One region of the Microlunatus elymi genome, then DNA from elsewhere that is predicted to be linked to it. Evidence: predicted binding sites of a transcription regulator. Region 1 holds the regulator's gene; each other region holds the start of a gene.
The links. The regulator LexA, encoded in region 1, represses DNA repair genes until DNA is damaged. The targets are predictions, from matches to a motif close to TCGAACANNTGTTCGA.
Positions count from the first base shown of each region.

Region 2: the regulator LexA is predicted to act here: its motif matches at 2,600-2,615, upstream of FOE78_RS21225 (DUF222 domain-containing protein).
Region 3: the regulator LexA is predicted to act here: its motif matches at 5,215-5,230, upstream of FOE78_RS02420 (alpha-ketoglutarate-dependent dioxygenase AlkB).

Region 1 is NZ_CP041692.1:3,483,276-3,493,438, reverse strand. It holds gene FOE78_RS15590 (aminotransferase class V-fold PLP-dependent enzyme) at 1-395, opposite strand, end outside; gene FOE78_RS15585 (DUF4333 domain-containing protein) at 478-786, opposite strand; gene FOE78_RS15580 (iron-siderophore ABC transporter substrate-binding protein) at 977-2,002, shown strand; gene lexA (transcriptional repressor LexA) at 2,036-2,935, opposite strand; gene FOE78_RS15570 (hypothetical protein) at 2,936-3,127, shown strand; gene FOE78_RS15565 (hypothetical protein) at 3,225-3,605, shown strand; gene FOE78_RS15560 (DUF2752 domain-containing protein) at 3,654-4,127, shown strand; gene nrdR (transcriptional regulator NrdR) at 4,422-5,024, shown strand; gene FOE78_RS15550 (vitamin B12-dependent ribonucleotide reductase) at 5,168-8,086, shown strand; gene FOE78_RS15545 (hypothetical protein) at 8,103-8,291, opposite strand; gene FOE78_RS15540 (hypothetical protein) at 8,443-8,793, shown strand; gene FOE78_RS15535 (AEC family transporter) at 8,946-9,881, shown strand; gene FOE78_RS15530 (GyrI-like domain-containing protein) at 10,147-10,163, opposite strand, start outside.
Region 2 is NZ_CP041692.1:4,650,789-4,660,951, forward strand. It holds gene FOE78_RS21210 (IS3 family transposase) at 1-659, opposite strand, end outside; gene FOE78_RS21215 (transposase) at 656-946, opposite strand; gene FOE78_RS21220 (GNAT family N-acetyltransferase) at 1,398-2,090, opposite strand; gene FOE78_RS21225 (DUF222 domain-containing protein) at 2,697-3,827, shown strand; gene FOE78_RS21230 (hypothetical protein) at 3,770-4,210, shown strand; gene FOE78_RS21235 (MFS transporter) at 4,685-6,025, opposite strand; gene FOE78_RS21240 (MarR family winged helix-turn-helix transcriptional regulator) at 6,022-6,492, opposite strand; gene FOE78_RS21245 (MarR family winged helix-turn-helix transcriptional regulator) at 6,547-7,065, opposite strand; gene FOE78_RS21250 (MFS transporter) at 7,205-8,479, shown strand; gene FOE78_RS21255 (enterochelin esterase domain-containing protein) at 8,562-9,917, shown strand; gene FOE78_RS21260 (ABC transporter substrate-binding protein) at 10,011-10,163, shown strand, end outside.
Region 3 is NZ_CP041692.1:556,681-566,843, forward strand. It holds gene FOE78_RS02395 (TetR/AcrR family transcriptional regulator) at 327-1,076, shown strand; gene FOE78_RS23975 (cell division protein CrgA) at 1,087-1,335, opposite strand; partial or broken gene FOE78_RS23980 (hypothetical protein) at 1,372-1,626, opposite strand; gene FOE78_RS02405 (DUF881 domain-containing protein) at 1,789-2,589, shown strand; gene FOE78_RS02410 (aminodeoxychorismate/anthranilate synthase component II) at 2,662-3,333, shown strand; gene FOE78_RS02415 (sugar phosphate isomerase/epimerase family protein) at 3,486-4,346, opposite strand; gene FOE78_RS02420 (alpha-ketoglutarate-dependent dioxygenase AlkB) at 4,466-4,993, opposite strand; gene pknB (Stk1 family PASTA domain-containing Ser/Thr kinase) at 5,638-7,491, opposite strand; gene FOE78_RS02430 (peptidoglycan D,D-transpeptidase FtsI family protein) at 7,541-8,986, opposite strand; partial or broken gene FOE78_RS02435 (FtsW/RodA/SpoVE family cell cycle protein) at 9,229-10,163, opposite strand, start outside.

The sequences.
Region 1 (10,163 bases):
ACCCCGAACGCGGCCGTCCGGATCGCGGCGCCGCGCCGGTCGGCCCAGTTCTGAGCCGCCATGGTGACGGCGCCGTAGCCGTGATTGCAGACCACGATCTCGTCGCCCGGCCGCAGGTCGAGTGAGCCGAAGACCGACGACACGCCCTCGGACACGTTGCGGACGAAACCGACGGCCTCGGCGTCCACCTGCAGGAAGTCGGCGACCCGATGCCGGGCCCCGGCGATCAGGCCCGGCAACTGGTGGCCGTTGAAATGATGCGGATTGCGTTCGGCCCGGTTGCGCCAGTCCTCGGCGGCACGGCGGACCGCGATCGGGGCACAGCCGAAGGCGCCGTGGTTGAGGTGCAGGACTTCCGGGTCGAGGCCGAAGACATCGAGGAGCTCACGGTTCACCGGATGATCATCCCTGGTGCTCTGCCGGCGATGTCACCGGGCTCGATCGGGTCACCGGGCACGATCGGGTCATGGGGGCCGATCAGCTGGCCTGGTCGTCGACCTTGATGTTGAACAGGACCTTGTTGCCCTCGACCGAGGTGACCTTGACGTTCACGCCGTACTTGGAGTCGCCGGCGGTCAGCGTGCAGCGCATGGTGGTGCCGACCTTGCCCTGCAGATCGCCGGGGCAGGTCACGTCGTCGGGCTTCTGGCCGACCTGCTTCTGCAGCTGGGTGCTGATCTGATTCTCGACATCGGCCTGGGAGACGGTCAGGGTGCCGCAGGCGCTCAGCAGCAACGTGGCCGCGGCAAGGCCGGCTCCAGCAATGGTGACGAGGATCTTCTTCATGGGGCGTACTCCGCTCTCGGGTTCGGGCCAGCGAGCAGACGCTACGGTTCGTACGGTTCACGGCAGCCTCCCGCGGAGGCGGCTCGGCGGGTGATCGTCGTCTCATCGATGGCCGGCGGATGGCGCGGCGAGCGGCGCTGGGCTAACCTTTGTGAGGTTTACCTAACCTAATTCACAAGGAGTCGTTGCTGTGATCAAACCCGTCCGGGCGCTGGTGGCCCTGGTGAGCGTGCTGGGACTGATCGTGTTGGCGGCCTGCCAATCCAGCGCCACTCCGCAAGCCGGCCAGTCCGCCGGGTCCGGTGGTTCCTCGGCTTTCCCGGTCACCATCCAGCACGCGTTCGGGGCGACGACGATCGAGAAGAAGCCGACCCGGGTCGTCACCTGGGGCTTCGGCAGCACCGACGCCGCGCTCGCGCTCGGCGTCGTACCGGTGGCGATCCCGCAGCAGACCTACGGCGCCGACAAGGAGGGCCTGTTGCCGTGGATCAAGCAGAAGCTGACCCAGTTGAACGCCAAGACGCCGGCGATCCTGCCCAATCCCAGCGGTTCCGACGACGTGCCGTTCGAGGAGATCACCAGGGCGCGGCCGGACCTGATCCTGGCCAACTACTCCGGTATCACCAAGCAGCAGTACGAAACGTTGAGCAAGATCGCGCCGACCGTCGCCTACCCCGACAAACCCTGGGCAACTCCGTGGCGTGACGTGGTGACCACAGTCGGCGAAGCGCTGGGCCAATCGGCAGAGGCCGAGAAGCTGGTCGCCGACACGGACCGGACGATCAAGGACAAGGCCGCCGCCTACCCTCAACTCAAGGGCAAGACCGTCGCCGCCGTCTGGGATGTCGGCGGAACCTTCTACGTCTACAAGGACAGCGATCCGCGGGTGCAGTTCCTGACCGACCTCGGGCTGGTGAATGCGCCCAGCGTCGATCGGCTCGCACCCGACGACGAGAACTTCTACTACACGTTGAGCTATGAGAAGACCAGTTCGCTGACCAGTGACGTGCTGGTCGTGTACGCCGACGACCAGAAGGGCATCGACACGTTCTTGTCCAAGCCGTACGCGAAGTCGATGCAGCAGGTGAAGGCCGGCCACGTCGCTCCGGTAGTCGGGCCGGCGTTCGTGGCCGCCGTGTCCCCGCCGACCGTGCTGTCGCTGCCGTGGGGGATCGACGGCTATCTGAAGGCGCTGTCGAAATCGGTCAACGGCTGACCCATCTGCTCGAGGGCAACGCGACCAGCCAGGTCAGAGCCGGCGCAGGACGGCGACCACCTTGCCGAGGATCGAGGCGTGATCGCCGTCGATCGGATCGTAGGCGGGGTTGTGTGGCATCAGCCAGACGTGGCCGCGGGTCCGCTTGAACGTCTTCACGGTCGCCTCGTCGTCGAGCAGCGCTGCGACGATGTCGCCGTTCTCCGCAGTCTGCTCCTTGCGGACCACCACCCAGTCGCCGTCGCAGATCGCGGCCTCGATCATGGAGTCGCCACGAACCTCGAGCAGGAAGAGTTCACCCTCGCCGACCACCTGCTTGGGTAGCGCGAACACGTCCTCGAAGCGCTCCTCGGCCAGGATCGGACCACCGGCGGCGATCCTGCCCAGCACCGGGACATGAACCGGCGCTGGGAAGGCATCGTTGATGGCCGTCTCGTCGGTCGTGCTCGCCGTGCCCGGCAGCGACCGAACCGCGGCCGAGTCCGCACCGAAGTCCTGCGGCAGGATCACCTCCATCGCCCGCGGCCGATTCGGGTCGCGACGCAGGAATCCCTTCTGCTCCAGCACCTTCAGCTGGTGGGCCACGCTGGACGAACTGGCCAGGCCGACCTCCTCGCCGAGCTCGCGAATGCTCGGCGGATAGCCGCGGGTGTCCACCGCTTCCTTGATCACCTCGAGCACCCGACGCTGTCGCGGGGTGAGCCCGCTGGCGTCGGCCGGTCCGTCCGGCAGTGGTGTCACGGTGGCATGCTGCGCCAACTCGGCCGACCGGGCCCGGGCGGCCTCGATCTGCGCCTCGACGTCGGAATTCTTCGGCCGACCACGGCGGAGCGTCTGCACCGGTGCGGGCGGAGTGGATCTCGCCCGCGCGGTGGTCTTCTTCGCTGCCGCCCTGCGGCCCGAGCTGGGAGAACTCTTCTTCGAATCGGCCATGTGCTCACCGTAGAGAAGACCGCCGACAGAATCAAACAATTGTTCGATGTGTCGCCCGGCGTGTCTCTGACCGGCGCCGCCGCAGGGCGCCTTTCGGAAGAACTGTCAGTGGCCTCTGTTGTGATCGTCACGGCTGCTTCTCCGGTCGCCGAAGAACTGTCGGAGGGCCGGTGCAGGGCAGATAACGAATGAGAACGGCTGTGCGAATGGTCTTGCGGATCGCACGGTCATGGGTTAAGAATCAAACAGACGTTCTATCGAACATGCGTTCGAGGTCAGGGGATGCAAGATGAGTGCGACAACGATCGAAACCTCAGCGGTGCGGAGCTCGGTCGACCGGCCGACCAGGGCTCGGCGGCCGCGGCCCAGCCGTGGCAGCGGTCGAGCCGGCCGTCCGGCGACCCGGTCGGTGACCGGCCTCGACGCTCCGTCGCTGCGCCGGTCGCCGGCCGGATCCGCTGAGGTTCGTGGCTGCAGCACGGCGCCTGTGCGTCGTACGGCTGTCGCCGCCGGGTCGGCCGGCTGGCGGCTGACGAGTCGGGGGATCGCGGTCGTCCTGATCACCGGGGCCGTGCTGGTGGCTGCCGCGATCACCGTGATCACCGCGACGGCGATCACGGTGACGTCGGACAACTACATTCCCTCCCAGTCCGCCCTCGGTAACCGCTGACGCGGCCGGCGGGTGCCATGCGCATCGCCGGGGTGAAGAATGGGTCTCGTGTCAGCTGCCGGTCCCAAGCATTCGAAGGCGGCCTCCGACCCAACGACGTACGGTGCCGGCTCGGTCCCGCATCCGACGGCCCGCCGGGCTCGGGGCCCGGTCGGTGTCGGCGCCTTCCTGGCCGGCGGGCTGGCCCTCAGCCTCGTCTACCGGACCACGGGGCTCGGCATTCCGTGCCCGTTCCGCGCTGTCACCGGCTGGCAATGCCCGTTGTGTGGCGCCACCAGGATGGGCGCCGAGTTGTTGCGTGGCGACCTTCCTGCCGCATTCGGCTACAACCCCGGCGTGTTCATCGCACTCGTCGTGCTGGCACTGTCCGCAGTGGCGTGGACGGTGGCTGCTGTGGGCGGACCGACGTTGCGGCTACCGCGCCGGCTCGCGGATCCGATCCACCGCGTTCCGGGCTGGTCCTGGATCTGCGTCGCCGCGGCTGCCGCGGTGCTCTACGCGGTTCTTCGCAATCTCCTCTGACCGGTTCGCGTCGCGCCGTTGGTGCCCTGCAGGCCAACGGGCCGCCCGGGCGACCGGCTCCGCTGACCGACTCGCGAAGTCCGGCACAGGACGGTTGACGTCTCCGCTGGAGCGGCCTAAGATCCATATCTAGTAGTTACACGGGTGTGTTTCCTCCACAGTTAGTGGTCGCTATCCACACGCCGTCCACATCGCCACCCACAAGTCATCCCCAGAGTTGTCCCCAGTCGGGCACCGGGTTTGTTTCAGATCCAACAGCTTGATTCCAGCTCGAACGTGGAGAGAAGGCTCGTCGTGCACTGCCCGTACTGCCGGCACACCGATACCCGGGTGCTGGATTCGAGGGTCGCCGAGGACGGCAGCAGCATTCGCCGCCGTCGTCAGTGCCCCGAGTGCGAGAGCCGGTTCACCACGATCGAGCAGATGCAACTGGCCGTGATCAAGCGCTCGGGTGTGGTCGAACCGTTCAACCGCGACAAGGTCGTCGGCGGTGTCCGGAAGGCCTGCAAGGGCCGGCCGGTGAACGAGGACGAACTCGCCAAGCTCGGCCAGGAGGTCGAGGACGCGCTCCGCGGCTCGGGCAAGCCCGAAGTGCCGGCCGACGAGGTAGGCGTAGCCATCCTCGGACCGCTGCGCAAACTCGACCAGGTCGCCTACCTGCGATTCGCCAGTGTCTACCGGCAGTTCGGTTCGGTCGACGACTTCGAGGCCGAGATCGCCATGCTCCGGGTGGAACAGGAACCGCTGGGTATCGAACCGCTGATCCCCGAGTTGGCGTCCGGCCCGGTTCGCCCGGCGTCCCGCTCGACCAAGTCGGCGCGCAGCCGGCCCAACGCCGGCAAGACGGCCGCGGTCAGCAGACCCGCGGCACCCCGGACCCGAAAGGGACCGACCTGAGCCCCGGGACGGGCTCAGGCACCTGGGGAAGGGTGCATGGGTCCGTCCCGGCCAACATCAGACATCAGCAAGACCCGAGATTCAGCAGTCCGACGAGACCTAGGCGTCCAGAGATGGGCGGACAGGGAGAGAGGCAGCCACCAATGTCCGAAACGACCCGATCGGACCAGAAGTCCCAAGCCGGTAAGGAACAGACCGGCAAGAAGCTGGCCGGCAGTGCGCAGCAGCGCGGTCTGCGGATCGAGCGCGTCTTCACCACCGAGGGCGTCCATCCGTACGACGAGGTCAGCTGGGAACCGCGAGACGTCGTCCAGACCAACTGGAAGACCGGCGAGACCGTCTTCGAGCAGAAGGGCGCGGAGTTCCCCGACTTCTGGAGCGTGAACGCCTCCACCATCGTCACCACCAAGTACTTCCGCGGCGCGGTCGGCACCGATGCCCGCGAGCACAGCCTGAAGCAGCTGATCAACCGGGTGGTGCGGACCTACCGCAAGTCCGGCGAGGAGAGCGGCTATTTCGCCACCACCGCCGACGCCGACATCTTCGAGCACGAGCTGACCTGGATGCTGCTGCACCAGTTCTTCAGCTTCAACTCGCCGGTCTGGTTCAACGTCGGCACTAACGCCCCGCAACAGGTCAGCGCCTGTTTCATCCTCAGTGTCGACGACTCGATGGACTCGATCCTGAACTGGTACAAGGAAGAGGGGTTCATCTTCAAGGGCGGCTCGGGTGCCGGTCTGAACCTGTCGAGGATCCGTTCCTCCAAGGAGCTGCTGAGCTCCGGCGGCACCGCCTCGGGTCCGGTGTCGTTCATGCGCGGTGCGGACGCGTCGGCCGGCACCATCAAGTCCGGCGGCGCCACCCGGCGAGCAGCCAAGATGGTGGTCCTCGACGTCGATCACCCCGACATCGAGGAGTTCGTCGAGACCAAGGCGCGCGAGGAGGACAAGATCCGCGCGCTGCGGGACGCCGGCTTCGACATGGATCTCGGCGGCAAGGACATCGCCTCCGTCCAGTACCAGAACGCGAACAACTCGGTCCGGGTCACCGATGAGTTCATGCGGGCGGTCGAGGACGGCGCCGAGTTCGGGCTGCGCGCCCGGCACACCGGCGAGGTGATCGAGACCGTCGACGCCCGCGAGCTGTTCGCCAAGATCGCCCAGGCCGCCTGGGAGTGCGCCGATCCCGGCCTGCAGTACGACGACACCATCAACGACTGGCACACCAACCCCGAGACCGGCCGGATCACCGCGTCCAACCCGTGCTCGGAGTACATGAGCCTGGACAACAGCTCCTGCAACCTGGCCAGCCTGAACCTGCTCAAGTTCCTGCGGGACGACGACACGTTCGACGCCGGGCTGTTCAGCAAGGCGGTCGAGCTGATCATCACCGCGATGGACATCTCGATCAGCTTCGCCGACTTCCCGACCGAGGCCATCACCAAGACCACCAAGGACTATCGGCAGCTCGGCATCGGCTACGCCAACCTGGGCGCGCTGCTGATGGCCACCGGCCACGGGTACGACTCCGAGGGCGGCCGCGCGGTCGCCGCCGCCATCACCTCGCTGATGACCGGCGTCGCCTACCGTCGATCGGCGGAGTTGGCCGCGGTGGTCGGTCCGTACGCCGGCTACGCCCGCAACGCGGACGCGCACCAACGGGTGATGCGCAAGCATCAGGCGGCGAACGACGAGCTGCGGACGCTGTCCTCCTTCGACGGCGACATCCACAAACTGGCCGGCAAGGAATGGGCACAGGTGATCAAGCTCGGCCAGCAGAACGGCTTCCGCAACGCGCAGGCCTCACTGCTGGCTCCGACCGGCACCATCGGCTTCATGATGGACTGCGACACCACCGGCATCGAGCCGGACTTCTCGCTGGTCAAGTTCAAGAAGCTGGTCGGCGGCGGTTCGATGCAGATCGTCAACCAGACCATCCCGCGGGCCCTGAAGATGCTCGGCTACACCGGTGAGACCAGCGAGGCGATCGTCGAGTACATCGCCGAGAACGGTCATGTGATCGACGCTCCCGGACTGAAACCGGAGCACTACGAGGTCTTCGACTGCGCGATGGGTCAGCGTTCCATCAAACCGATGGGCCACGTCCGGATGATGGCGGCCACCCAGCCATTCCTGTCCGGTGCGATCTCCAAGACGGTCAACCTGCCGGAGGCGGCGACCGTGGAGGACATCGCCGAGGTCTACCGCGAGGGTTGGAAGCTCGGGCTGAAGGCGCTGGCCGTCTACCGCGACAACTGCAAGGTCGGTCAGCCGCTCAGCGACGGCAAGGCCAAGTCCAAGGACACCTTGGTCGAGCCGGAGCAGAAGACCGAGGCGGTCAAGGTCGAGTACCGGCCGACCCGCAAGCGGCTGCCGAAGTCGCGGCCGAGTCGGACGACGTCCTTCTCGGTCGGCGGCGCCGAGGGCTACATGACCTCCGGTTCCTACCCGGACGACGGTCTGGGCGAGGTCTTCCTCAAACTGGGCAAGCAGGGTTCGACCCTGGCCGGCGTGATGGACGCGTTCTCGATCGCGGTCTCGATCGGGCTGCAGTACGGTGTGCCGCTGCAGACGTTCGTGGAGAAGTTCACCAACCTGAAGTTCGAGCCGGCCGGTCTGACCGACGACCCGGACGTCCGGATGGCGCAGTCGATCATGGACTACATCTTCCGTCGGCTGGCGCTGGACTACCTGACCTTCGAGCAGCGCTCGGAGCTGGGCATCTACACCGCGACCGAGCGGGCCCGTCAGGTGGAGACCGGGTCCTACCTGCCGCCCGAGCCGGAGGACGACGAGGCCAGTGAGGCCGAGTCGCTGAAGGCCGAGTCACTGAGCGCAGGGGCGAAGGCGGAACCGGTGGCGGCGCAGACCAAGGTGACCGAAGCCGAGCCGGTGGCGCCGAGCGTCGCGCCGAAGGCGGCGCACACCACCGCTGAGCTGATGGAGTCGATCTCCGGGTTGAGCGTCGACGCCCCGTTGTGCTTCACCTGCGGGACGAAGATGCGCCCGAGCGGCAGCTGCTACGTCTGTGAGGGCTGCGGCTCGACCAGCGGCTGCAGCTGAACCGCCCGCTGTGCGGTCAGGCAGCGCCGCCGGAGTTCCGCCGGCCGTCGGTGTCGTTCTCGACCAGGTGTGGCGGCCGGGAGCGAAGCCGGTCCCGTTCCAGGGCGTCGGCAAGAGCACGCCGGCGCGCCGCGAAGCGGGCCCACACGATCACGAAAAGAGCCAGCAGCACGATCCAGGCGATCGCGATACAGAGAAAAATCATCGGTGCCTCTATGCACGGGGGAGAGACAGCACTGTACGCGATCGCGCGCCCTCCGGCAGCCAGGGTGCACAGCAGCCAGTCGGTTTGCCGCGATGACCCCGGGTCTCGGTAGCCTTGGCCGGCGCCACTCGGCGCCCAGCGAAGGAGGCCGGTGACCAGCAGCGCCCGACCACACCTGCCGTTGCGGATTGCCGGCTCGGTGGTGTTGATCTTGATCTGCCTGTTGGGCGCATTGATCGCGGCCTCGGGCATCCAGCTGACCTATTACCTGCCACCGGTGAACGGGTCGGGTGGGATGGCGACCCGGCATACTACGACCTTCGGGCCGGCGATCGCGGCCACGATCACGGTGGTCATCTTCGCCCTGACCGAGATCGTCTGGCTGGTCTGGAACCTGGTCTCGGTGCCTCCGCGGTGGTTCTGGATCGGCGCCGCCCTGATCGCCGTGATCGCGATCATCGTCGGTGTCAGCGCCAACGAACTCCCGCGCCCGTCCTTCTGAGGTCGCGGATCTCCGTGGCAGGTCGAGGTCCCGCGCGCACCCGCCACCGACCGAACCGGCCGGTTCTGGCAAACTTGGCAACCGATTGCGGTGCGGGGCCGACCATGGGTCAGGATTGACTCGGCCGTCGGTCGGGCGAAGGGGAGAGACGCGTGGGCGGAGTCCTGCAGGGCTTCCTCACGATCGTGATCGTGATCGGGGTCGGCTTCCTGATCGCCCATCTGAAGATCGCCGGCGCCAACGCCCAGACCGTGCTGGCCCGGCTGGCGTTCTTCGTGGCCAGCCCGGCGCTGATGGTCACGGTGCTGTCCGAGACCGACGTCCGGCAGATCTTCTCCACCAACCTGATCGCCTCGATCAGCTGCGTTGCGGTCAGTGCGACCCTGTACGTACTGGCCGCCCGGCTGATCTTCCGACGCAGCGCCCCCGACACCGTGATCGGCACCTTCTGCTCCGCGTACGTCAACGCCGGCAATCTCGGTCTGCCGATGGCCGCGTACGTGTTGGGCAGCGCCTCCTGGATCGTGCCGATGTTGCTGACGCAGATGATCTTGCTGCAACCGCTGGGGCTGGCGATCCTCGACCTGACCACCAACGCTCAGGCCACCGGCCGCGCTCGCTGGCTCCGGCTGATCAGCCAGCCGTTCCGCAACCCGCTGATGATCGGGTCACTGGTCGGGCTGCTGCTGTCGATCTTCTCAGTCCAGTTGCCGCGCTGGGTCAACGACCCGCTGCACATGATCGGCGACATGGCGGTGCCGGCGATGCTGATCGCGTACGGGATCTCGCTGCGGCTCGGCCCGTTGCCCGGACGTGGGGAGCCGAAGGTCCAGATCGGCTACATCGTGCTGCTCAAGCTGATCGTCCAGCCGCTGGTCGGCTACCTGATGGCCGAGTTCGTGCTGGGTCTGCCGGCCGAGGCGGTGCTCGCGGTCACCGTGGTCGCCGCGCTGCCGACCGCCCAGAACGTCTTCACCCATGCGGTTCGTTACGACCGCGGCGTGATCCTGGCGCGGGATTCGATCTTCGTCACCACCGTGCTGTCGCTGCCGGTGCTGGTGGGCATCGCCGCCCTCCTGTCCCCGTGACAGCGGCCCCGAATTGTCAGCGGAGGAGTCGACATGGCGGGCTATCCGGGCGGGCGGATCGGCCGACCGAACTCGTGTTTGGTTGGGAAACGAACGCGGGTATGGGCCGGGACTCTGGTCGAACTCGTCACCGGTTGGGAAACGTACAAAGCCGGTGCCGACGGCCCCGACCGAATCCGACTCCGGTTGGAACCTGAACGCGCACCACGGGACAGGGCGGGTACGGCTCCGAACGGTCAGCGAGGTCCGGGGTGGCAGAAGTTGATCAGCGCAGCAGCCAGC
Region 2 (10,163 bases), 1.2 Mb from region 1:
CGGATCCCGAGTTTCTTCTTACACAGCAGGGAAAAGTCCTTCGCTGTATACGTTGATCCACGGTCGGAGTGGAAGATCACACCCTCGATGTGGTCCCGGCCACCGCGGACCGCCGCGGCGATCTTGATCGCATCACAGACCAATGGCGCGTCGGGGTGATCGCTGATCGGGCAGGCCAGCAGCTTGCGCGAGAACAAGTCGATCACCGTGGCCATGTAGAGCTTGCCCTCATCGGTCGGAATCTCAGTGATATCGCCACACCATTTGCAGTTCGGCGCCCGGGCGGAGAAGTCCCGCTGCACCAGGTCCGGGAACTTGGCCGCCTTGCGGTCCTGTTTGGTCAATCCCTTACGGTGTTTGCGTTTTCTGCCCTGCAGGCCTTGGCGGGTCATCGAGTCGGCGACCGTGTTGTGGCCCACCCTCCAGCCGGCATCGACCAGATCCCGGTGGATCCGCGGTGAGCCGTAGGTACGACCGGACGCCTCAAACATGGCCAGCACCGCAGCATCCAGCTCGCGGCGCCGCTGCTGTCGGTCGGTGACCGGGGACTTGATCCACTTGTAGAACCAGCCCACACTCAGGCCGAGGATGGCGCAGCAGACCGCGATCGGGACGCGGTAGAAGGTCCTCTGGTCGGCGATGAAGCGTGCCACGCTCACCTCATCGCCTCCTTCACCCACAGGACCACGGAACGCTTGAGAACATCACGCTCCATCCGCAGCTCGGCGTTCTCAGAGCGCAGCCGCTTCAACTCGTCAAGATCATCTTTGGACAGGCTATTGACGCCTTCACGCTGTTCACGGTCCCGGGCCACCCAGTTGCCCAGGGTGCCCTCGTTGACCCCCAGGTCACGGGCGACCTGCGCGATCGACTTGTTGGACTCGTGCACCAGCCGCACAGCGCCCTCGCGGAACTCCGCGTCGAACTTCCGTCGCTTCTCTGGCATGACAACTCCTCATAGTGCATGCCTTCACGAAAGTGGGGGATTTCCAAGCGGCGGTCGCCGGTGCGCTGCATGTAGTCGCCGATGGTCTCCAGCGCGACCGCGGAATTCCACCAGCTGGAAGGAAACCACGCCTTGCCGGGATCGTAGGAGCCCATCAACACATCGGCGGCGACCCTCGCCCGTGCCATCGCTGTCGCACCGTCCGTCGGCCGCTGATGTCGCGGGCCGGCATGCGCCCCGACCGTCGAGGTCAGGACCAGCGCCAACGCGCTGACGAAGATCAAGATCGTACGAATCGGGCGAAGGGTGCGCACGGCTCTCATCGAGGTAGGACTCCTTCGGGCGGCGTTGCCGAATCCTGTCCGCTTCCATCCTGGTTTGGAAACGTTTCCGGGCGATTCTGCTGCGGCCCGGGTGGCGCTGTCAAGAGCACGCCCGGCCGTGTTGCTGGTCAGCGGCCGATCACGACCTCAAGATCAAGAGCGCAACCGACCAGCGTCGCCACGGTTCCGTCACGTTGTGGTTCGTCGAACCAGACGCCCTGCTCGAACCCGGTCTTGGCCAGGATGCGCAGTGACGCGGTGTTGCGATGGTCGGGTGCCACGAACACCTTGCTGCTGGCGGGATGCTGATCCGGCAGACCGGTGAGCCAGGTCCAGATCAGTCGGGTGCCGATGCCGCGCCCGATCCAACTCGGCTCTCCGATCAGGTAGTCGCCACCGATCGCATCGGCATCGGGCGTCAAGATCGCGTACTCGGGATAGTCCTTGATCACGTAGTCCTGGATGAAACCGATCGATCGCCCGTTCACCTCGACCACCGACATCCGCGTCGGCTCGTCGCCGTCGATCCGCGGCCCATAGCGGTCACTGATCTCCTGAAGGGTCGAGCGCCCACCGAACCAGCGCTGAACGTGATCGGCTTGCCGCCACCGCAGGACGTCAGCAAGATCACCTCGCGTCATCGGTCGTAGCACGATCCGCAGATCATGATCAACAGCGAACAGCTTGCAGTCGCCGGAGAGATCATCAGCCACCGGTTCGTCCGGCGCCGCGATCCGGCGTGCAGCCGCCAGCCAACTCTCCGCCCGTTCCGTATCGGTCTCGGATTCGCACACCCCGTCCCGAACCACAACCCGCGTCACCGACCGCACCCGCCTTCATGCCCTTCCCCGTTCACGAACACCCAACAACATCCGAACAACTCAGCCACCCGAACGCAACCCATATGTCCTGAGCATTGATTCGAATCGTGAGCGCACTCCAAGGGCCCTGAGCTTGTCGAAGGGCCGGTCAGCTCGTGCGGACGTCCCGGCCATCCACGTTCGGGGCGAGAGACCCGACACCCGACCTCGCGACTAGCGGGCCGACCCCTCTGGGCCGAACAGGCACGCGGCCAGCCAACTCGACTCAAGGGTCCTGAGATTGTCGAAGCGCTGGTAGCCGGGGTGCGGTCGGTCGGGTGTTCGGCTCTCTGCGCGACGGACCATCGATGCGACGTGAACCTCCGGAGCCCAGGGGACGCAACCGACGGGTCCCGATCCGGTCGAAGGACCACCACAGCCGCCGGGCCATGAGTACAGCGTCCGGCCCGTCGACAAGGTCAGGGCCCCGACTCCAGAGCGTGATCACAGCCGCCGCACCCTACCCCAGACCGGACGCACGTTCGGCAGAACATTCGGAGATTTCTCTTGCAGGGTTGGGCTTTCGACGGGCATGTTTTGTCAGAGGTCGTCTGTACCGTCAGGTGCATGATCAACGAGGGCGGTCGGGACGCGGCGCAGATCTTGCGCGGCCTCGATGATGCCGACCGGCAGGAGTTGATCGGTCGCAACACCAAACTGATCCAGGCCGTCGAATGGGCCCATTACCATCCGGCCGAGTCGATCGACCCGCATCAGCTCGCGATCCCGGGTGGGGACAGGCCGATCCATCCCGGCGGCGCCGGCACCCCGGCGATGGCCGAGTTCGCGATCCCGGAGTTCGCCACCCACCTGCGTAAATCGATCACGGCCGGCCGGTACTTCATCGCCGACGCCCTCGACCTGCGCTATCGGCTGCCCCGACTCTTGGCCCGCGTCCGCACCTTCGAGATCGAGGGCGCCGATGCGCAACTGATCGCCCAAGCCACCCGGCACCTCAGTGTGGAGCAGGCCGGCCTGGTCGACGCCGCCGTCGCCGACTATGTCGGTCGGTTGGGCCGGGCGGCCCTGATGCGCCTGGTGGAAGCGAAGATCATCGAGGTCGACGCCGACCGGATCGCCGCCGAGGCCGAACGCCGCCAACGCGAGAAGGGCGTCTGGGTCGGCCAGGCGACCGAACACGGTTGCAAGACCGTGTTCGCCCGGGCCGATGCCTGTGACGTGATCTGGTTCGACGCGATGGTCGACCGGTTCGCCGACCTCCTCGGACGCCGCGGTGACGACCGGACCAAGGACGAACGCCGCGCGGCCGCAATCGGGATCCTGGCCAACCCCGCCTACGCCCTACGGCTGCTGGCCGAAGACGACGCACCCTCTCTGTTCGACTCCGCACTCGGTGATGAGGATCTGCCCGAGGATGATCATGATCCGGCCGGCGAGCACCCAGCCCAGCCCGAGGGTCCTGAGCTTGTCGAAGGACCAGAGACCCAACCCGGCCACGATCATCCGGTCCGCTATCCCCGGTTCGATCATGATCACAACCTGGCCCGGGCCGCGATCCGGGCGATCAGCCAACCGACCCCGCGAAGTTGCGGCCCGACGCCACCCTCTACCTGCACATCGCCCACGAAACCCTGCAACACGGACTCGGCGTGGTCCGGGTCGAGGACATCGGGCCGGTCGTGTCCAGCCTGGTCGCCGACTGGCTGCACGGCTGCCAGGTCACCATCAAACCGGTGATCGACCTGAACACCGACCTGCTTCCGGTTGACGCCTACGAAATCCCAAGGCCGATGCGAGAACGGATGTTCCTCAAACGCCCCGGCAGCGACTTCCCGTTCTCCACCTCCACCGGCCCACATCTCGACCTGGACCACAGCGACCCCTACCGACCCGGCCGCACAGGACAAACCCGAGAGAACAACCTCGGCCCCGAAGCCCGACCCGAACACCGAGTGATCACCCACGGACTGTGGAACCGACGACAACCCGAGCCCGGAACCGTCCTGTTCCGGGCGCCGTACGGCAGAGTCTTCCTGGTCAATTCGACCGGAGCCCACGATCTCGGCGAAGGACCCTTCGCCCACCACATCTGGCAAGCCGCCGCGCCCACACACGACTGACCCACCAACCCATCAGTGGCGGCCGTCAGCAGCTGGAGTCCGCGCCGTCGTGCGGCAGCCCTGATTGCACCCTGCGGCAGTGCGCGGGTACACCTCGACTGGGTGGCGGCGACAGTGCCCGAGCAGGCAGCGCAGACCGGGCTCAGGGGCCTTGAGAACGGCCGAATCGGTACGGCCCGATGCCCGGCGATGCCGCGTGTGTCGACGGCCGACCACCGACGGGCCCAACCATGCGCCGAGGTCGGGGGTTCGGGGCTCTCCGCGCGGAACGTGGATGGGCCTGGCCGTCCGTACGATGCCCGACCGACACGCAGGACCAGCCGCCAGAATCCTTACCAGGCAAGGGATCCAGGGCATCGTGCGGACTGGTTGTCCGCGCGGAGAGCCCCGAACACCCGACCGACCGCACCCAGTTACCAGCCCTTCGACAGGCTCAGGGCCTTGGGCGGGGCCCCTCAGATCGGTGCAGCCTTGTCAGCGGGTGCGGGTGTGCATGCCCAGGCGGGGTGGGCGCAGGCTGATCTGGGGCGAGATGGTGATGCCGCCACGGCGGGCCATGATCGCTACCGATGCCATCACGCCGAGCAGGGCGATCAGGCCGCCGCCGATCAACGTCCAGCGGGCGCCGAAGACGCCGGCAACCCAACCCAGCAAGGGCGCACCGATCGGCGTACCGCCTTGCATCACCATCATGTAGATCGCCATCACGCGCCCGCGCAGCTTCGGATCGACGCCCATCTGCACGCTCATGTTGGCCGCGTTCAGCGTCAGCATCGACGCGAGCCCCATGATCGGCAACAGCGCTGCGTACGTCCAGTAGGTCGGCATCATGCCGACGACCATCTCGATCGCACAGAACGCCATCGCCACCGCGATGATGAACCGGCCCCTGGGCGCGGTCTTGCGCCGGGCACCGATCAACGCGCCGGCCAGCGAACCGACCGCCATGAAGGTGCCGAGGATGCCGTACTGCCCGGCGCCCTTGTGGAAGACCTGCTGCGCCATCAGCGCCGACGTCATCTGGAAATTCAGCCCGAAGGTGCCGACGAAGAAGGCGATACAGAGCACCAGGATGATGTCGGAGCGGCCGCGGATGTACGCCAGTCCTTCGCGGATCTGCCGCTTGGCTCGTTTGGTCAGCACCGTCGGCTGCAGCTTCGTCGGATCGATCATGCTCAACGCGATGATGAACGACAGATAACTGACCGCGTTGGCCAGAATCGCCCAGCCGGACCCGAACGCCGCGATCACGATGCCCGCCACCGCCGGCCCGACAATCCTTGCAGCGTTGAAACTTGCCGAATTCAGCCCGATCGCATTCGGCAGGTGTTCCCGGCCGACCACTTCGGAGACGAACGCCTGCCGGGCCGGGTTGTCGAAGGCGGTACCGACGCCGAAGACGAAGGCCAGTACGAAGACGTGCCAGGTCTGCGCAACTCCCAGCACGGCCAGCAATCCGAGCGCCGCAGCCGACAGCGCCATCCAGGTCTGGGTGATCCGCAGCACCATCCGCTTGTCGAAGCGGTCGGCGATCAGACCTCCGTACGGGGTGATCAACAGCATCGGCAGGAACTGCAGCGCGGTGGTGACGCCGACGGCGAGGCCGGATCCGTGGGACAGCTCCAGCACCAGCCAGTCCTGGGCAACCCGTTGCATCCAGGTGCCGATGTTGGAGAAGAGTGCGCCGGAGAAGTAGATCCGGTAGTTACGGACACTGAGAGCGGCGAAGGTACGGCCGGCTGAGCTCAGGCCGGGCAGCCGGCGGCGGCCCGGTTGTTGATCGGGTTCGGGAAGCGTCGAGGACGCTTGCGTCACGCGCGGTTCACCTTCTCCAAGATCGGTATGGCCTTGCGGAGGATGTCGCGTTCCTGCGGCTCCAGCTCGGCGATCCTCCGGGCCAGCCAGTCGTTGCGACGTTTGCGGTTGGCCAGCAGCACTTCGCGGCCGGCGTCGGTGAGCGAAACCCTGGCCTGTCGTCGGTCATCCGAACCCGCCGACCGGCGGACGTAACCGCGGCGCTCGAGTTCGTTGACGATCCGGGTCATCGACGGCGGTTGCACCGTCTCGTGCGCGGCCAGCTCCCCCATCAGTTGATCACCGTGGTTGAGCAGCACGCCCATCGCCGACAGCTGATTGGGACTCAGCTCCAGCGACTCGTCGCGCATCTGCCGCAACCGTCGCGCCAGCCGCAACAGGGCAGGCCGCAGAGCACCGGCCAGGCCGGCGTTGCTGCGCAGATCGGTCGGCCGCGCGGACTTCATCCCGGGATCACGTGTCGTCACCGGGAGGCAGTCTAATGTTTAGCGGCGCTAATTACAAAGGCTAAGCATCTGATCTCAGGACGCGGGACGATCGTCCTCGTCCAGGCCCACGATCACCTTCTCCAGCAGGTTCGCCAGCTCGCGGGTCTGCCGCTCGGTGAGCGGGGCGACGATGTCGCTCTCGACCACGTTGGCCTCCCGGATCGCGGCAGTGAAAAGCTCCCGGCCACCGTCGGAGAGCTGGACCAGCACCCGAGTTCGGTTGTCCGGATCCGGCTCACGCTCGACCAGCTTGCGCTCGACCAGGCCGTCGAGTCGGTGCGTCATCGAGGACGGGGCGACGTCGGTCGCGGCAGCGAGCTGGCTCGGCGTCATCGGGCCGTCCTTGCGCGCGAGCTCCTTCAGCACCGCCCACTCGCCGGACGACACGTTCAGGTCGGCGAGCTGGCTGTCGTACCAGGCCGACAGCCGCTTGGCCAGCCGATACACCGACTCCACCACCCGCTGCACCTGCTCGTCGGCGCCGGCCGCGACGAAGGTGGCGACCGCTGCGCGGTAGTCGTCGGTCAGGGACGTGCGCTGTGCTCTGGCCATCGGAGAACCCCGTTCCGGGCGTGATATTATTTCGACGTCGAAGTCTTCTGCCTTGAAGTCTTCGTAGTTCTCAGTCTAGGACCCGGCCCGGCAGTGATGCCGATCGCCGGGTCTTGTTACGTCTTCGGGGAGGTTCGCCGTGCGCCGCCGCGCCGTTCTGCTCATCGTCGCTTCCGTCGTCGCCATGCTCGGCTGGGGTGCGGTGCTGCCCTATCAGTACGCCTATGCAGCGCAGACCCGCGGCTGGGGCGGGATGATCGGTGCCGCGGCGGCCAGCCTGTTCTCCGTCGGCGCGCTGATCGCCGCTCCGCTCGGTGGGCGGCTGGCCGATCGGCACAACCCGGCGCTGATCGCGATGATCACCCGGGCACTGGCCGCGGTCGCGGCGGCGACGTTGATCATCGCCGACAACCCGGCCACTTTTCTTGCCGGGATGGCTTTCTTCGGCTTCGGGCTGGCCGGCGGCAACCCTGCACAATCGGTGCTGGCCCTGCGCTGGTCGTCCGACGGTACCGATCGGCGGCGGCTGTTCGCCTGGATCGTCAGCGGGCAGGCGCTCGGCATGGGGCTGGGGTCCTTCCTCGGCGGCTTCGTTGTTGATCTTGATCACCCGGACGGCATGCTGCCGGCCTTCGCGCTGGCGGCCGGCGGGTTCGCCCTCTCTGCGGTGCTCGTCGGCGCCGCCGCCCGCGGTGCGTCCGATCTGAGCGGTGACGCGATCAGCTCCCGCGAACTGGACGCGCGGCCCTCGCAGTTTTCTCCACAGCCGCGCTCCGCGCGGACGGCGTGGAAGTTGATCAAGTCGTCCCGGCCGCTGTTGTTGATCGCGGTGATCAGTTTCGCCCTGCAGCTGGCCTACAACGGGCAGTTCGAGAGTGGCCTGCCGGCGTACGGATTGACCGTGCTGAACGTCTCCGAGCAGACCATCGGCATCGCGGCTGCGGTGAACTGCGCGGTGCTGCTCGGGCTGCAACTGCTGGTGATCCGCTGGACCGCCCACCGCTCGGCGCCCGGTCTGTTGATGATCGTCGGGGCGGTCTGGGTCGCCTGCTGGGCGGTACTCGGCCTGGCCGCGCAGCTTCCCGGACTGTCCTCGATGATCTTCGTCGGCAGCTTCGGCCTGTTCGCGGCCGGCGAGACGCTGTTCGCGCCGGTGCTCAATCCCCTGGTTGCCTCGCTCACTCCGGCGCACATGGTCGGCAGCACGCTGGGCCTGTTCACCGCATTCAACACTGCCGCCACCGCGCTCGGCCCGCTGATCTCCGGACTCACCCTCGGCGCCGGAATGAGCTGGCTGTTGATCGTCGGCAACATCGCCATCAGCGCGGTCGCGATCGGCGCCGCTCGACGGCTCGAGTTGGTTCTGTGCCGTCCGACCACGGTCCCGGCAGAGGTGGCGCCCAGCGTCGCCTGACCAACGCCGATTGCCACATAAGGTTAGGCACACCTAATGTGACTTCGTACTTTCGTTCGACTCCGGCCCCCAAGGCCCGGCTGTGGCTTCGACTTCGCCGCTGCCCGAACGCGTGGTGCCCGCCCGGGTCGGCCGACTGCTGCAGGCCGCGGCGGGCACGCCGGTCGATCGTCGCGCTCGGCTGATAGCCGCCTTCTGCGCGGCGGCCGGCCGATCCGGTACGCCTCTGGTCGACCCTGTCGACGGCGACCCGTACCGGTGTGAGGTGACCTTTCTGTGGCGCGGCGAGGCCGATGGTGTCGGGCTGGTGATGAGCGGTCTGCCCCGCTCTCCGATCAGCCGGACCGCACTGGAACGGGTCCCCGGCACCGATCTCTGGTACGCCGGCTACCGGCTGCGCTCCGACCATCGCGCCTCCTACCGTTTCGCCGTTCGCCACGGCAGTCCGGGGACGAAACCTCAAGACGAGTCGGCCCAGTGGCGCACGCTGATGCGGACCGCGGTCGCCGACCCGCTCAACCCGAACCTGCTGCCCGGCCGATGGGGACAGAACGCTGCGTCCGTGTTCGCGTTGCCCGATGCTCCCGCCGAATCCTGGACCACAGTTGATCATGGTCGAGTTGATCATGAGGAAGTCGATCAAGACCGGCCGGTGCTGGTGCTGTGCGACGGCGACCGTTGGTTCGGCGAACTGGGCCTGCAGCGCACCCTGGATCGGATGATCAACTCCGGCGCCCTGCCGCCGGTCGTCGTGCTTGCCCCGGACGCGGTTGATCTTGACACCCGCTGGCGGGAGCTGACCACCCACCACCCCTATCTCGACTTCCTCGCCGACGAGTTGCTGGGTTGGGCGGCCGAGCGCTGGCGATTCACCGGCGACCCCGCCCGGACGGTGATCGCCGGCCAGAGTCTCGGCGGTCTGACCGCGCTCTACGCCGGACTACGCCGGCCGGATCGATTCGGTGTCCTGCTGGGCCAGTCGCCCTCGCTGTGGTGGCATTCGGGACGGCCCGTCGGCAATCCGCATCCGGCGGGCGTCGACAATTGCTGGCTCGCCGACCGGTTCGCCGAGGCGGACACGTTGCCGTTCCGAGTTGATCTTCAAGGTCGGCCTGCTGGAAGGCAAGCTGGCCGACCTGACCCGCGAACTGGCCGACGTGCTGCACCGGCGCGGCGTGCCGGTCACCCGTACCGAATACGCCGGCGGACACGACTACGCCTGGTGGCGTGGCGGATTGCCCGCCGGACTGTCTCGACTGCTCACCGGCGTGCCGTCGCGATCTTGAACATTTCCCTGACCAGCAAAGAGAGAAGCATGCCCATCGCGTCGCGAATGTTCCGCCGGATCCTGCCCCCTGTGGGAGACGTCCTTCCTGGCCGCCGGCGACGCGCTCGGCCAGAAGGCAGCTGCGCAGACCGGGCTGGACGAGTTCCATGATCAGCAGACCAAGATCAAGAACGAGCTCGGCGACAACGCCGGCAGCAAGATCAGCGTGATCCGCTGGGTGGGCGACGCGCCGACTGAGATCGGGTGGGCAACGGCCACGTCGCCACCACCCTGAAGGGGCTCGGCCTGACCCGCCCGGCCAATCAACAGAAGTCGATGTCGGGGCACAGCGACCCGGTCAGTCTGGAGCGGCTGGACGCGATCGACGCGGACTGGATGTTCTTCGGCGCACTGGGC
Region 3 (10,163 bases), 2.2 Mb from region 1:
CGGGGCGTGGCCACTTCCCGCCTCTGCTGCCGCCCTCTCGCCTGAGCAGGAGATCGCGGGCGGGTCGGCAGTGGGTTGGCGCCGATCCACAGCCCGTTGTCCACAGGAGTTATCCCCACTGTGGAGAAACAACATTGATGTGATTCACCACGGCGTCCGCCTCGCAGCAGGACCCCGAAGGCTCGGCACGCTTCCCGCGCACCTGCGGTACTCCCGCGCAGGTTCCGACATCCGCGGCTGCACCGCAGGTGCGCGGGAACCAAGCCGAGCAGCAGAGGGCGGGGTGGTGGGGTGCGAGCGCACCGGGAGCCGGACGAGTGCACCTGGTGCCGGAGGATGCCGGGCAGGAGGAGTATTCCGACGCGTACCGAATCCGGAATCCGATCCGGTTAGTCTCGATGCTGGCCGCCGATCGCGGCGGTCCGTCGGACAAGCACTTCGGGGGTGCCAGGGTGAACGCTGGGCGGTCGGTCGACCGGGATCGGCCCGTACTCGGTGATCTGACGCTGCTGCAGTCGCCTCCGCCGGAGCGTTCGGACGCGGCCCGTAACCGGCAGCGGATCCTGCAGGCTGCCCGGGAGCTGATCGACGAGCGCGGTCCGCAGGAACTGACCATGAACGAGGTCGCAGCGCACGCCGGCGTCGGGGTCGGCACGGTGTATCGCCGGTTCGGCGATCAGGCCGGTCTGGTGGACGCGTTGATGGATGAGCACGAGCGGGAACTGCAGGAGCAGATGATTTCCGGGCCGCCTCCGCTCGGGCCGGGTGCGGAGCCGGTGGAGCGAATCAAGGCGTTCCTGCACGCCTTCGTCGATCTGCTGGAGTTGTACGCACCGGTGATGGCCACGGTGCGTGACGATCCGCGAACCCGGGGCGGCGGGGCGTACAACGCTCATCATCAGCATCTGGCGATCTTGATCCGGCAGGTCCGGCCGGGCCTCGACGCGACCTATCTCGCCGGCGCCTTGCTGACCAATCTGGAGGCGCGGCGCTTCCTGGCGCAGCGCAACGACCTCGGCTACGGAGTCGATCAGATCAAGGCAGGGCTCGATCAGCTGGTCACCGGCCTGGGGTAGTGCGGTCGGACTACTTCCAGAGGGTGGCGATGATGAAGGCGGCAGCCATCCCGGCCATGCCGATCAGGATGTTCCAGTTGCCGAGCGCGCTCATGAACGGGACCGCCGTGCCGGCCACGTAGTAGACGATCAGCCAGGCGACGCCGAACAAGCCGACGGCGATGAAGGTCGGTGGCACCCAGCGGCGGCTGCCCGGTGCGTACGGGGTGCCGGTGCGCGGACGCAGCACCAGGAACAGGACGACTGCCAGCACCACCAGGGCCGCGGCGATGGCGATGTTCAGCTTGCCCAGCGGCTTCATGAAGCCGATCAGCGAGTCGTCGACGAAATACAGCACACCCCAGGCGACGCCGACCACCGCGATCGCGATCGTCACCGGCAACAGCCAGGGGCGCTTCACCGGCTCCGGCTCCACGATCCGGCGGGAGGCGCGGCTGGTCGGGGTGCCGGACTTGGTCGCGGAGGACGCCTTGCCGGTCGCGTCGGACTTCGACGACTCCGGCCGCTTCCGCTTGTCAGCGGCGGCCTTGCGAACTTTCGACTCAGGCAACGTCTCTCCTCGACGATCTCACCCCGGGCAATCTGAACCCGGACGATCCCACCCCGGACGAGCTGACTTGACCAGGGGGTTGTGGGTAGCGTAGTCAATCCCTACCCGCGAGGCACATTCTCTGCGGCCGGGGGAGCAGATGACGGCAACGAGGTGGAGCGGGTGGCTGAACGTCCGATCGGCGAGCGGGTCCGGCGCGCGCTGGTCCGTGCGCGGGTTCGGCAGCGGCTGCGCAATCGGCGCCGACTGGCCGGCCGGGTGCTGACCGGGGTGGTGTGTCTGGCGGCCGGTCTGATGATCACCATCAGCGCCGTCAACGCCCGCGGCATCGACCTGCGCCCGGCCCGCAACACCGACCTGATCAGCCTGGTTCGTTCTGAATCCCGGCGCAACGCCGATCTCGCCGACCAGGCGGCGACGCTGCGCAGTGAGGTCGACCAGCTCGCGGCCAACGGCAGCCGGACCGAGCAGGATTCCGAGCTGAACGCCCGCTCGCTGGCGGCCGGGCTGCGGCCGGTCACCGGGCCGTCGCTGACGGTGACGCTCGATGATGCGCCGGCCGATGTGGTCGCGAACGGCATCGATCAGGACCTGTTGGTGGTCCATCAGCAGGACATCCAGTCGATCGTCAACCTGCTCTGGGCCGGCGGCGCGGAGGCGATGACGATCCAGGGGCAGCGGGTGATCTCCACCACCGGCATCAAGTGCGTCGGCAACACGGTCGTCCTGCACGGCGTCCCGTACGCACCGCCGTACCGGATCAGCGCGATCGGCAACCAGGCCCAGCTGCGGCGGACCCTGGACAACTCCGAGTTCGTCCGGATCTACCAGCAGTACGTGGACCGGTTCCGGCTGGGCTACCAGGTCGACACCAAGGCGCATGATCGCTTCCCCGCCTACCGCGGTTCACTGGACCTGAAATACGCCCAGGTGCCGTCCACCTCACCCTCCCCACACCGCTGACCGCCGACTTGTCAGGACGTAGTTGGGTTATCGGCCAACCAGCTTCTGACAAGTCGGTGGAAGAATGACCGCGTGCCAGACATCAATCAGCCGAGCTTCGCAACCGGACCGGGCCTGCGAATCCTCGTCGTGGACAACTACGACTCCTTCGTCTTCAACCTGGCGCACTACCTGGCCCAGGTCGGCGCGGTGGTCGACGTCTGGCGCAACGACGACGAACGCTTCCGGCAACCCGGCTACGCCGACGACTACGCCGGGATCCTGCTCTCGCCCGGGCCCGGTACGCCCGAGCACGCCGGCGTCTGCATCGACCTGATCAAGGAACAGGCCGGGCAGCGGCCGATCTTCGGAGTCTGCCTGGGGCTGCAGGCGATCGGCGTCGCGTACGGAGGTTTCGTCGGCCGGTCGCCGGAGCTGTTGCACGGCAAGACCTCGCTGGTGCAGCACGCAGGTGTCGGTGTCTTCGCCGGACTGCCGAGCCCGTTCACCGCGACCCGGTATCACTCGCTGGCGATTCAGCCCGACAGTGTGCCGGCCGCGCTCGAGGTGACTGCGCAGACCGACAGCGGCGTGATCATGGGCGTACGGCACCGGGAGCTGCCGGTCGAGGCGGTCCAGTTCCACCCCGAATCGGTGCTCACCGAACACGGCTATCAGCTGCTGGCCAACTGGCTGCGGATCTGCGGCGACGAGGACGCCCCGGAACGCGCCGCCGGCCTCGCCCCGCTGATGTCCGCTAAGTAGGTCGCGCGTCCCGGTCAAGACCAACAGCCGCGCGGGCACCAGTACTCCCGCACCCGAAAACTGCCGCCGCACCCGAAATTTCGCGTGCGGCGGCAGGTTTTGCGCGCGGCTGTGGACCTCGGGGGGTGCGGCCGGCGTCTCGGAGGAGAGGGTCAGAGCAGGTCGGCGTAGCCGATCTTGATCAGGTGCTCGCGGGACTCGGCGAGGCAGTCGAAGATGTCGCGGCCGTACTGATCGTCCTGCTCGATCAGCAGGTATTCCGCCCCGCCGTCGATGCCGGCCTCGATCACGCCGGAGAAGTCGAGGTTGCCCTGGCCGACCTCGGCGAACTGAACGATCTTGGACCAGTGCTCCGACCACGTCTTGTGATCGCCGGACTCGAGCGCGGCGAACGCCTCGGCCGGCGGCAGCGCGATCCGGAAGTCCTTCAGGTGAACAAGATCAACATCGCCGGCGAACGCCTTCAGCACGGTGACCGGGTCCATCCCGCCGCGTTGGATCCAGTGCACGTCGAGCTCGAAACGCAGATCCGGAGCTTCGGTGCGAATGATGTCCAGGATGTGCTCGCCGTCCATCCGGGCGAACTCAATGTGATGGTTGTGGTAGCTCAGGATGATGCCGTGGTCGGCCAGCCGACGCGCCATCTCACCCGCGTCGTGGGCGAAGGAGACCAGCGACTCCTTGGACTTCAGGGCAAGCGTCGGCAGCATGCCGATCCGGACCCGGCTGGATCCGAGCGCGTGGCAATCGGCGACGATCTTGTCGAATGACTCGCGCAGGGAGTCGTTGCCGCCACCGCCGGTCTCGCCCATCCCTGCCGAGATCGCGGCCACGCTCATGCCGAGCTCGTCGTTGGCCCGCGCGATCTCATCGCGGGTCTGGGGGGTCAGTGCGATCTGGGACACCTCGACCACGCTGAAGCCGATCCGGGACAGCTGGGCCCAGACGTCGTAGGCGCCGCGATCGGCCACCTGCTGCTTCAGCATCATTGCCTGTACGCCGATCTTGGCCACGGCGGAACTCCTTTGCTCTACTCACCTGTGCCCTGCAACTTATGCCGTCATAGGTCGCGGTGGCCACCGGTTGCCATCCGGTTGCCATCCTGGTTGCGGAGTGGTCGGGAGCGCTGTGGTCAGCGGACGCCGGCAGGGCGAAATTGGATGCTGATCCGGGGACCGACCGGCTTCGCGGTCTTGGTGATCGCGTGCTCCCAGGTGCGTTGGCAGGAGCCGCCCATCACGATCAGGTCTCCGTGCCCGAGCGGGAACTTCGCCCAGGTGGTCGAGCTGCCTCGCGGTCGCAGGGAGAGCGCCCGAGCCGAGCCGATGGACAGGATCGCCACCATCGTGTCCTCGCTCTTGCCGCGGCCGATGGTGTCGCCGTGCCATGCCACCGAATCCCGGCCGTCGCGATACAGGCACATCCCGGCGGTGACGAACGGCTCGCCGAGCTCGGCACCGTACTGCTCGTTGAGTTGCCGTTTCGCCTGGTCCAACACCGGATGTGGCAGCGGATCGTCCTCACCGTAGAAGCACAGCATCCGCGGCACGTCGACCACCCGCTCGTACATCTGGCGCCGCTCGGCGTGCCAAGGCACGGTGTGCAGCAACTCCCGCATCAGCGCGTCCGCACCCTGCAGCCAACCCGGCCGCAAGTCCACCCATGCCCGCGGGTCAGGGTGCGCCGCTCCACCGTGCCGGACAGCGAACCGAGCTCGATCTCGTCCACCAGATCGAGCAGTGAATCCTGTAGAACGGACTCGTAGCTGGTGGCCGTGTCCGGGGTCGTCGTTGTCGTCGCGTGCTGAGCCGATCCTCGGCGGACCGACTGCCGCGTCGTGTGCATCGTCAACGTGCTCATGCCAGCAGGCTAGCACCGATATCGGACAAATGTTCGAAAAACTGCGGAACCGGCGCACGCCCGCTCCGCCCCGGACGGTCGGGGATGGCACACAGTCCAGGTATGCGGCCGCTCCGCGATGGTGCGAAAATCCCGCCACGGTTGAGAACGAACGCCGTCGGGCGCGAGCGCTCGGTTCGAACTCGGCTCCGATTGGGAAACGAACGCTGTCCGGCGCAGAGATGCGGTTCGAACTCGGCTCTGGTGGGAAACGCACGAGGTAGCGCCGGGCTGGCGCTGCTGGCGGCGTACGGATTCCGGGTCTGGTTGGGAAACGAACGCTGTCCGGCCCAGAGGTGCCGTTCGAACCCGGCTCTGGTGGGGGACGAACACCGGTGGGCGCCGACTGTGCGGGCACCCACCGGTGTGGTCAAACAAGTGCGACCCGAAAGGGGCCCCGATCGACTACCCGCCCTTACTGGGGCTGGTGGTGTCGGACGGGCTCGGCGAACCGGAATCCGAGGGTGTGCTCTTCGCGGTGGCCGTGTTGGTCGGCGATGAAGAGGTCGGTGGCGGGGTCGGACGCTCGTCCACCACGCTGATCGTGATCGTGGTGCCGCGCGGAGCCAGTTCGCCGGCGTCGATGCTCTGCGCAACCACCGAACCGACCGGGTTGTTCTCGTCCTGGACCAGCTTGGTCTTGGTCTTGAAGCCGGCGTCCTCGGCGTCCCGAGCGGCCACGTCCTCCAGTTTGCCGGTCAGCCGCGGCACCTGGGACTCACCGGTCGCGACGGTGAGCGTGACCTCGGTGTCGACCGGCACTGTTGCGCCCTCGTCCGGATCGACCGCGAGCACCTCGTTCTTCTTCGCGTCCAGCGGTTCGGGCTGGGTAGCCTTCACCTTCTTGATGTTGTCGGCGGAGAAGCCGGCGTCCTCCAGTGCGGCGGTCGCCTTCTTCGCCGACATGCTGACCAGATCGTCCGGCAGGGTCGCCGTCTTCGGCCCGACGTTGATCTTGACTTTCACCGTCGAACCCGGGTCCACCTTGGTCTGCGCCGCCGGGGACTGCTCGACTGCGGTGTTCACGGTCGCGTCGTCGGCGCCGTTCACGTTGCTGATGCTGGCCTTCAGACCCTTGGACTCGATCTCGGACTCGGCCCGGGTGCGATCCATCCCCTTGACCGACGGGACGGCCACCTTCGGCGGCGGCGGTGCGGCCTGCGGATGCTGGCTGTTCCACCAGTACCAGCCGCCGGCACCGAGCGCGGCCAGCACCACCACGATCGCGATGATCAGGCCGACGACCAGACCGGTGCGCTTCTTCTTCGGCTCCTCGTCCTCCTCGTCCAGATCCTCCGGACCGGAGCCGGGCAGTGTGGCCGGCACCACCCGGGTCGCATCCGCATCCTCTGCGGCCACCGCCGCTGCACCGACCGGTGCCAGCGCGACCGTGGCCTGCTCACCGGCGAGGACGCGGTTGATGTCGGACTTCATCTCCCGGGCCGACTGATAGCGGTCGTCGGGCTCCTTGGCCAGCGCCTTCAGCGCGATCGCGTCGATCTCCGGGCTGATCGAGGGATCCAGCTGGCTCGGTGGGACCGGCGCCTCGCGGACGTGCTGATAGGCAACGCTGACCGGCGACTCGCCGGTGAACGGCGGCCGGCCGAGCAGCAACTCGTACATCAGACAGCCGGCGGAGTAGAGGTCGCTGCGGGCGTCGACCGTCTCGCCGCGAGCCTGCTCCGGCGACAGGTACTGCGCGGTGCCGATCACCGCGGCGGTCTGGGTCATGGTGGCCGAGGTGTCGGCGACCGCGCGAGCGATGCCGAAGTCCATCACCTTGACGTTGCCGGATTGGGTCAGCATCACGTTGGCCGGCTTGATGTCGCGGTGCACGATCCCGGCGCGATGGCTGTAGGTCAGCGCATCCAGCACGCCGACGGTCAGTTCCAGCGCGCGTTCGGGCAGGATCTTGCGGCCCTCACGCAGGATGTCGCGCAGCGTCGGACCCTCGACCAGCTCCATCACGATGTACGGGATCTGCACGCCGGTGGCGGAATCGGTCTCCTCGCCGGTGTCGTAGACGGCGACGATGTTGGGATGATTCAGGCCGGCGGCCGATTGTGCCTCCCGCCGGAACCGTGCCTGGAAGGTCGGGTCGGTGGCCAGGTCGGTGCGGAGTTCCTTGACCGCCACCGGGCGGCCGAGACGGTTGTCGACGGCACGGCGTACCTCCGCCATGCCGCCACGACCGAGGAGTTCCCCCAGCTCGTATCGGCCACCCACGACTCGGTGCGCCGGTGTCTCGGGCTGTGTCATCTACCGACTTCCTTTCGCCGGGCACATCGTTGCATGACGCGTACCCGGATCATTTCTTCACCGCCGCCTCGATCATCGCCTTGGCGATCGGCGCCGCCAGGGCACCACCGGCGATGTCCTGGCGGGGGATGTCTGCGTCCTCCACCATCACCGCCACCGCGACCTGCGGGTCGTCCGCCGGGGCGAACGCGGTGAACCAGGCGTACGGTTTGCGGTCCGGCGCCGACTGCGCCGTGCCGGTCTTACCCGCGACCAACATCTGGGGGATCTGTGCCGCGGTGCCGGTGCCGTTCTGCACCACGTCGACCATCATGTCGGACAGCTCCTTGGCATTCTGCGGGCTCATCGCCTCGGAGATCTCCTTGGGCTTGGTCGTGGACAGCACCTGCAGGTCGGGCGAGCGGACCGAGGAGACCAGGTACGGCTCCATCACCTTGCCCTGGTTGGCGATCGCGGCCGACACCATCGCCATCTGCAACGGGGTTGCGGCGACCTCGTACTGACCGATCGCCGACTGCGCCAGCTCGGACTGATTCAGGGTGTCGGGGAAGACGCTGGCTACGCCGCCGACCTCGTCCAGGTGCCGGGCGTCGAAGCCGAACTTGACCGCCTGCTCGCGCAGCTTGTCCTCGCCCAGGTCGAGTCCGAGCTGGGCGAAGGCGGTGTTGCAGGAGACGTCCAGCGCACGGGTCAGGGTGATCTTGGCCCCACCGCAGGAGGACTTGTTTTCGTTGTAGAGATAGGTGGTCGTGCCCGGCAGCAGCAGCCGATCGGGTGAGGCGACCATGGTGTCGGGCTTGGCACCCTGCTCCAGCGCGGCCGCCGCGGTCACCAGCTTGAACGTCGACCCGGGCGGATAGATCTCCCGCGCGACCCGATTGCGCATCGGCCCGGATGGATCGTTGATCAACTTCGTGTACGCCTTGTCGGCGGCGCTGATGTCGTGGGAGGCGATCTTGTTCGGATCGAAGCTCGGACTGGTCACCATCGCCAGTACGGCGCCGGTCTTCGGATTGATCGCGACCGCAGCACCCTTCTGCTTGCCCAGCGCGTCCGCTGCGGCCTTCTGCACGTCCGGGTCGATGGTGGTCTGCACACTGGCACCCTGCGGCGCCTGGTTGGTGACCATGTCGATGATCCGGCGGACGAACAGGCTGTCGTCGGTGCCCGCCAGCTGAGTGTTGTACGAGTCCTCCAGCGCGGTGTTGGCGTGGTCGTAGGAGAAGAAGCCGGTGATCGGGGCGTACAACTTGCCGTGCGGGTAGATCCGCTGGTACTTGAACCGATCGTCGGACGGCTTGCTGTAGGCGATCGGGGTGTCGCCGGCCAGGATCGAACCGCGATTCTGGGCGAAGTCCTCGTCCCGGGCGCGCCGGTTCAGCGGGTTGGCGTTCAGTGACGACTGCTGGAAGACCATCAGGTACGTGCCATTGGCGAACAGCAGTCCGAACAGCACCATGATCAACACGGTGACCCGGCGGATCGGTCGGTTCACGGCTGCCTCCTCTCACCCGGCCGGACGCCGCCCGGCGCGGTGTCGCCCTGCCGCAGGTCGGTCGCGGTGTCGTCGGCGGTGTCGAAGTGTTGGGTCACCTCGGTGTCGTCCGGGCTGAGCTGCGCGGGTTCGTTCGGCGTCCGCTGCTGATGATCAACCCGCTGCTGATGATCAACTCCGTAGTGCTCACCCGGTCGCTCGACGATCAACTGACCCTCACCGATCACCTCGGTGGTGGCGACCGGTTTGCGGACCTGGTGACTGATCACCAGCAGCAGTCCCATCACCGTCCAGTTGGCGATCAGCGACGAGCCGCCCTGGGACATGAACGGGGTGGTCAGGCCGGTCAGCGGCAACAGCCTGGTGACACCGCCGATGATCAGGAACACCTGCAGGGCAAAGGAGAACGACAGACCGGCCGCGAGCAGTTTGCCGAACGGCTCCCGGCAGGCCAGCGCGGTCCGCAGGCCGCGGGCGATGATCAAACCGTAGATCAGGATCACGGCGAACAACCCGGCCATGCCGAGCTCCTCGCCGATCGAGGTGGCGATGAAATCGCTGCGGGCCAACGGGGTCAGGCCCGGCCGGCCCTCGCCCAGGCCTCGTCCCAGCAGGCCGCCCCAGGCCAGCCCGAACTGGGCCTGGATCAGCTGCCAGGACTGATCCGGATCGCTGAACGGATGCAGCCAGGCCGACACCCGAACCCGTACGTGAGCCCGCAGCAGGTAGCCGCCGACGGCACCGATCGCGAACAGTACGGTGCCGATCACCGCCCAGCCGGGCCGCTGGGTGGACACGTACAACATCATCACGAACATGCCGAAGAACAGCAACGAGGTGCCGAGATCGTTCTGGAACACCAGCACCAGCAGGGTGGCTACCCAGACCAGCAGGATCGGACCAAGATCACGAGCTCGGGGCAGATCGATGCCGAGCACCCGCCAGCCCGCCAACGCCAGCACATCCCGCTTCTCCACCAGATAGGAGGCGAACGCGACCGCCAGCAACACCTTGGCGACCTCGGCCGGCTGGAAGCTGAACGGACCGATCTGGATCCAGATCTGGGCGCCGCCGATGTTGCCCCGGCCGAGCCCCGGAACCAGCGGCAGCAGCAACAGCACCAGGCCGATCAATCCCAACGTGTACGGGAATCCCTGCAGTGGCCGATGGTCCCGCA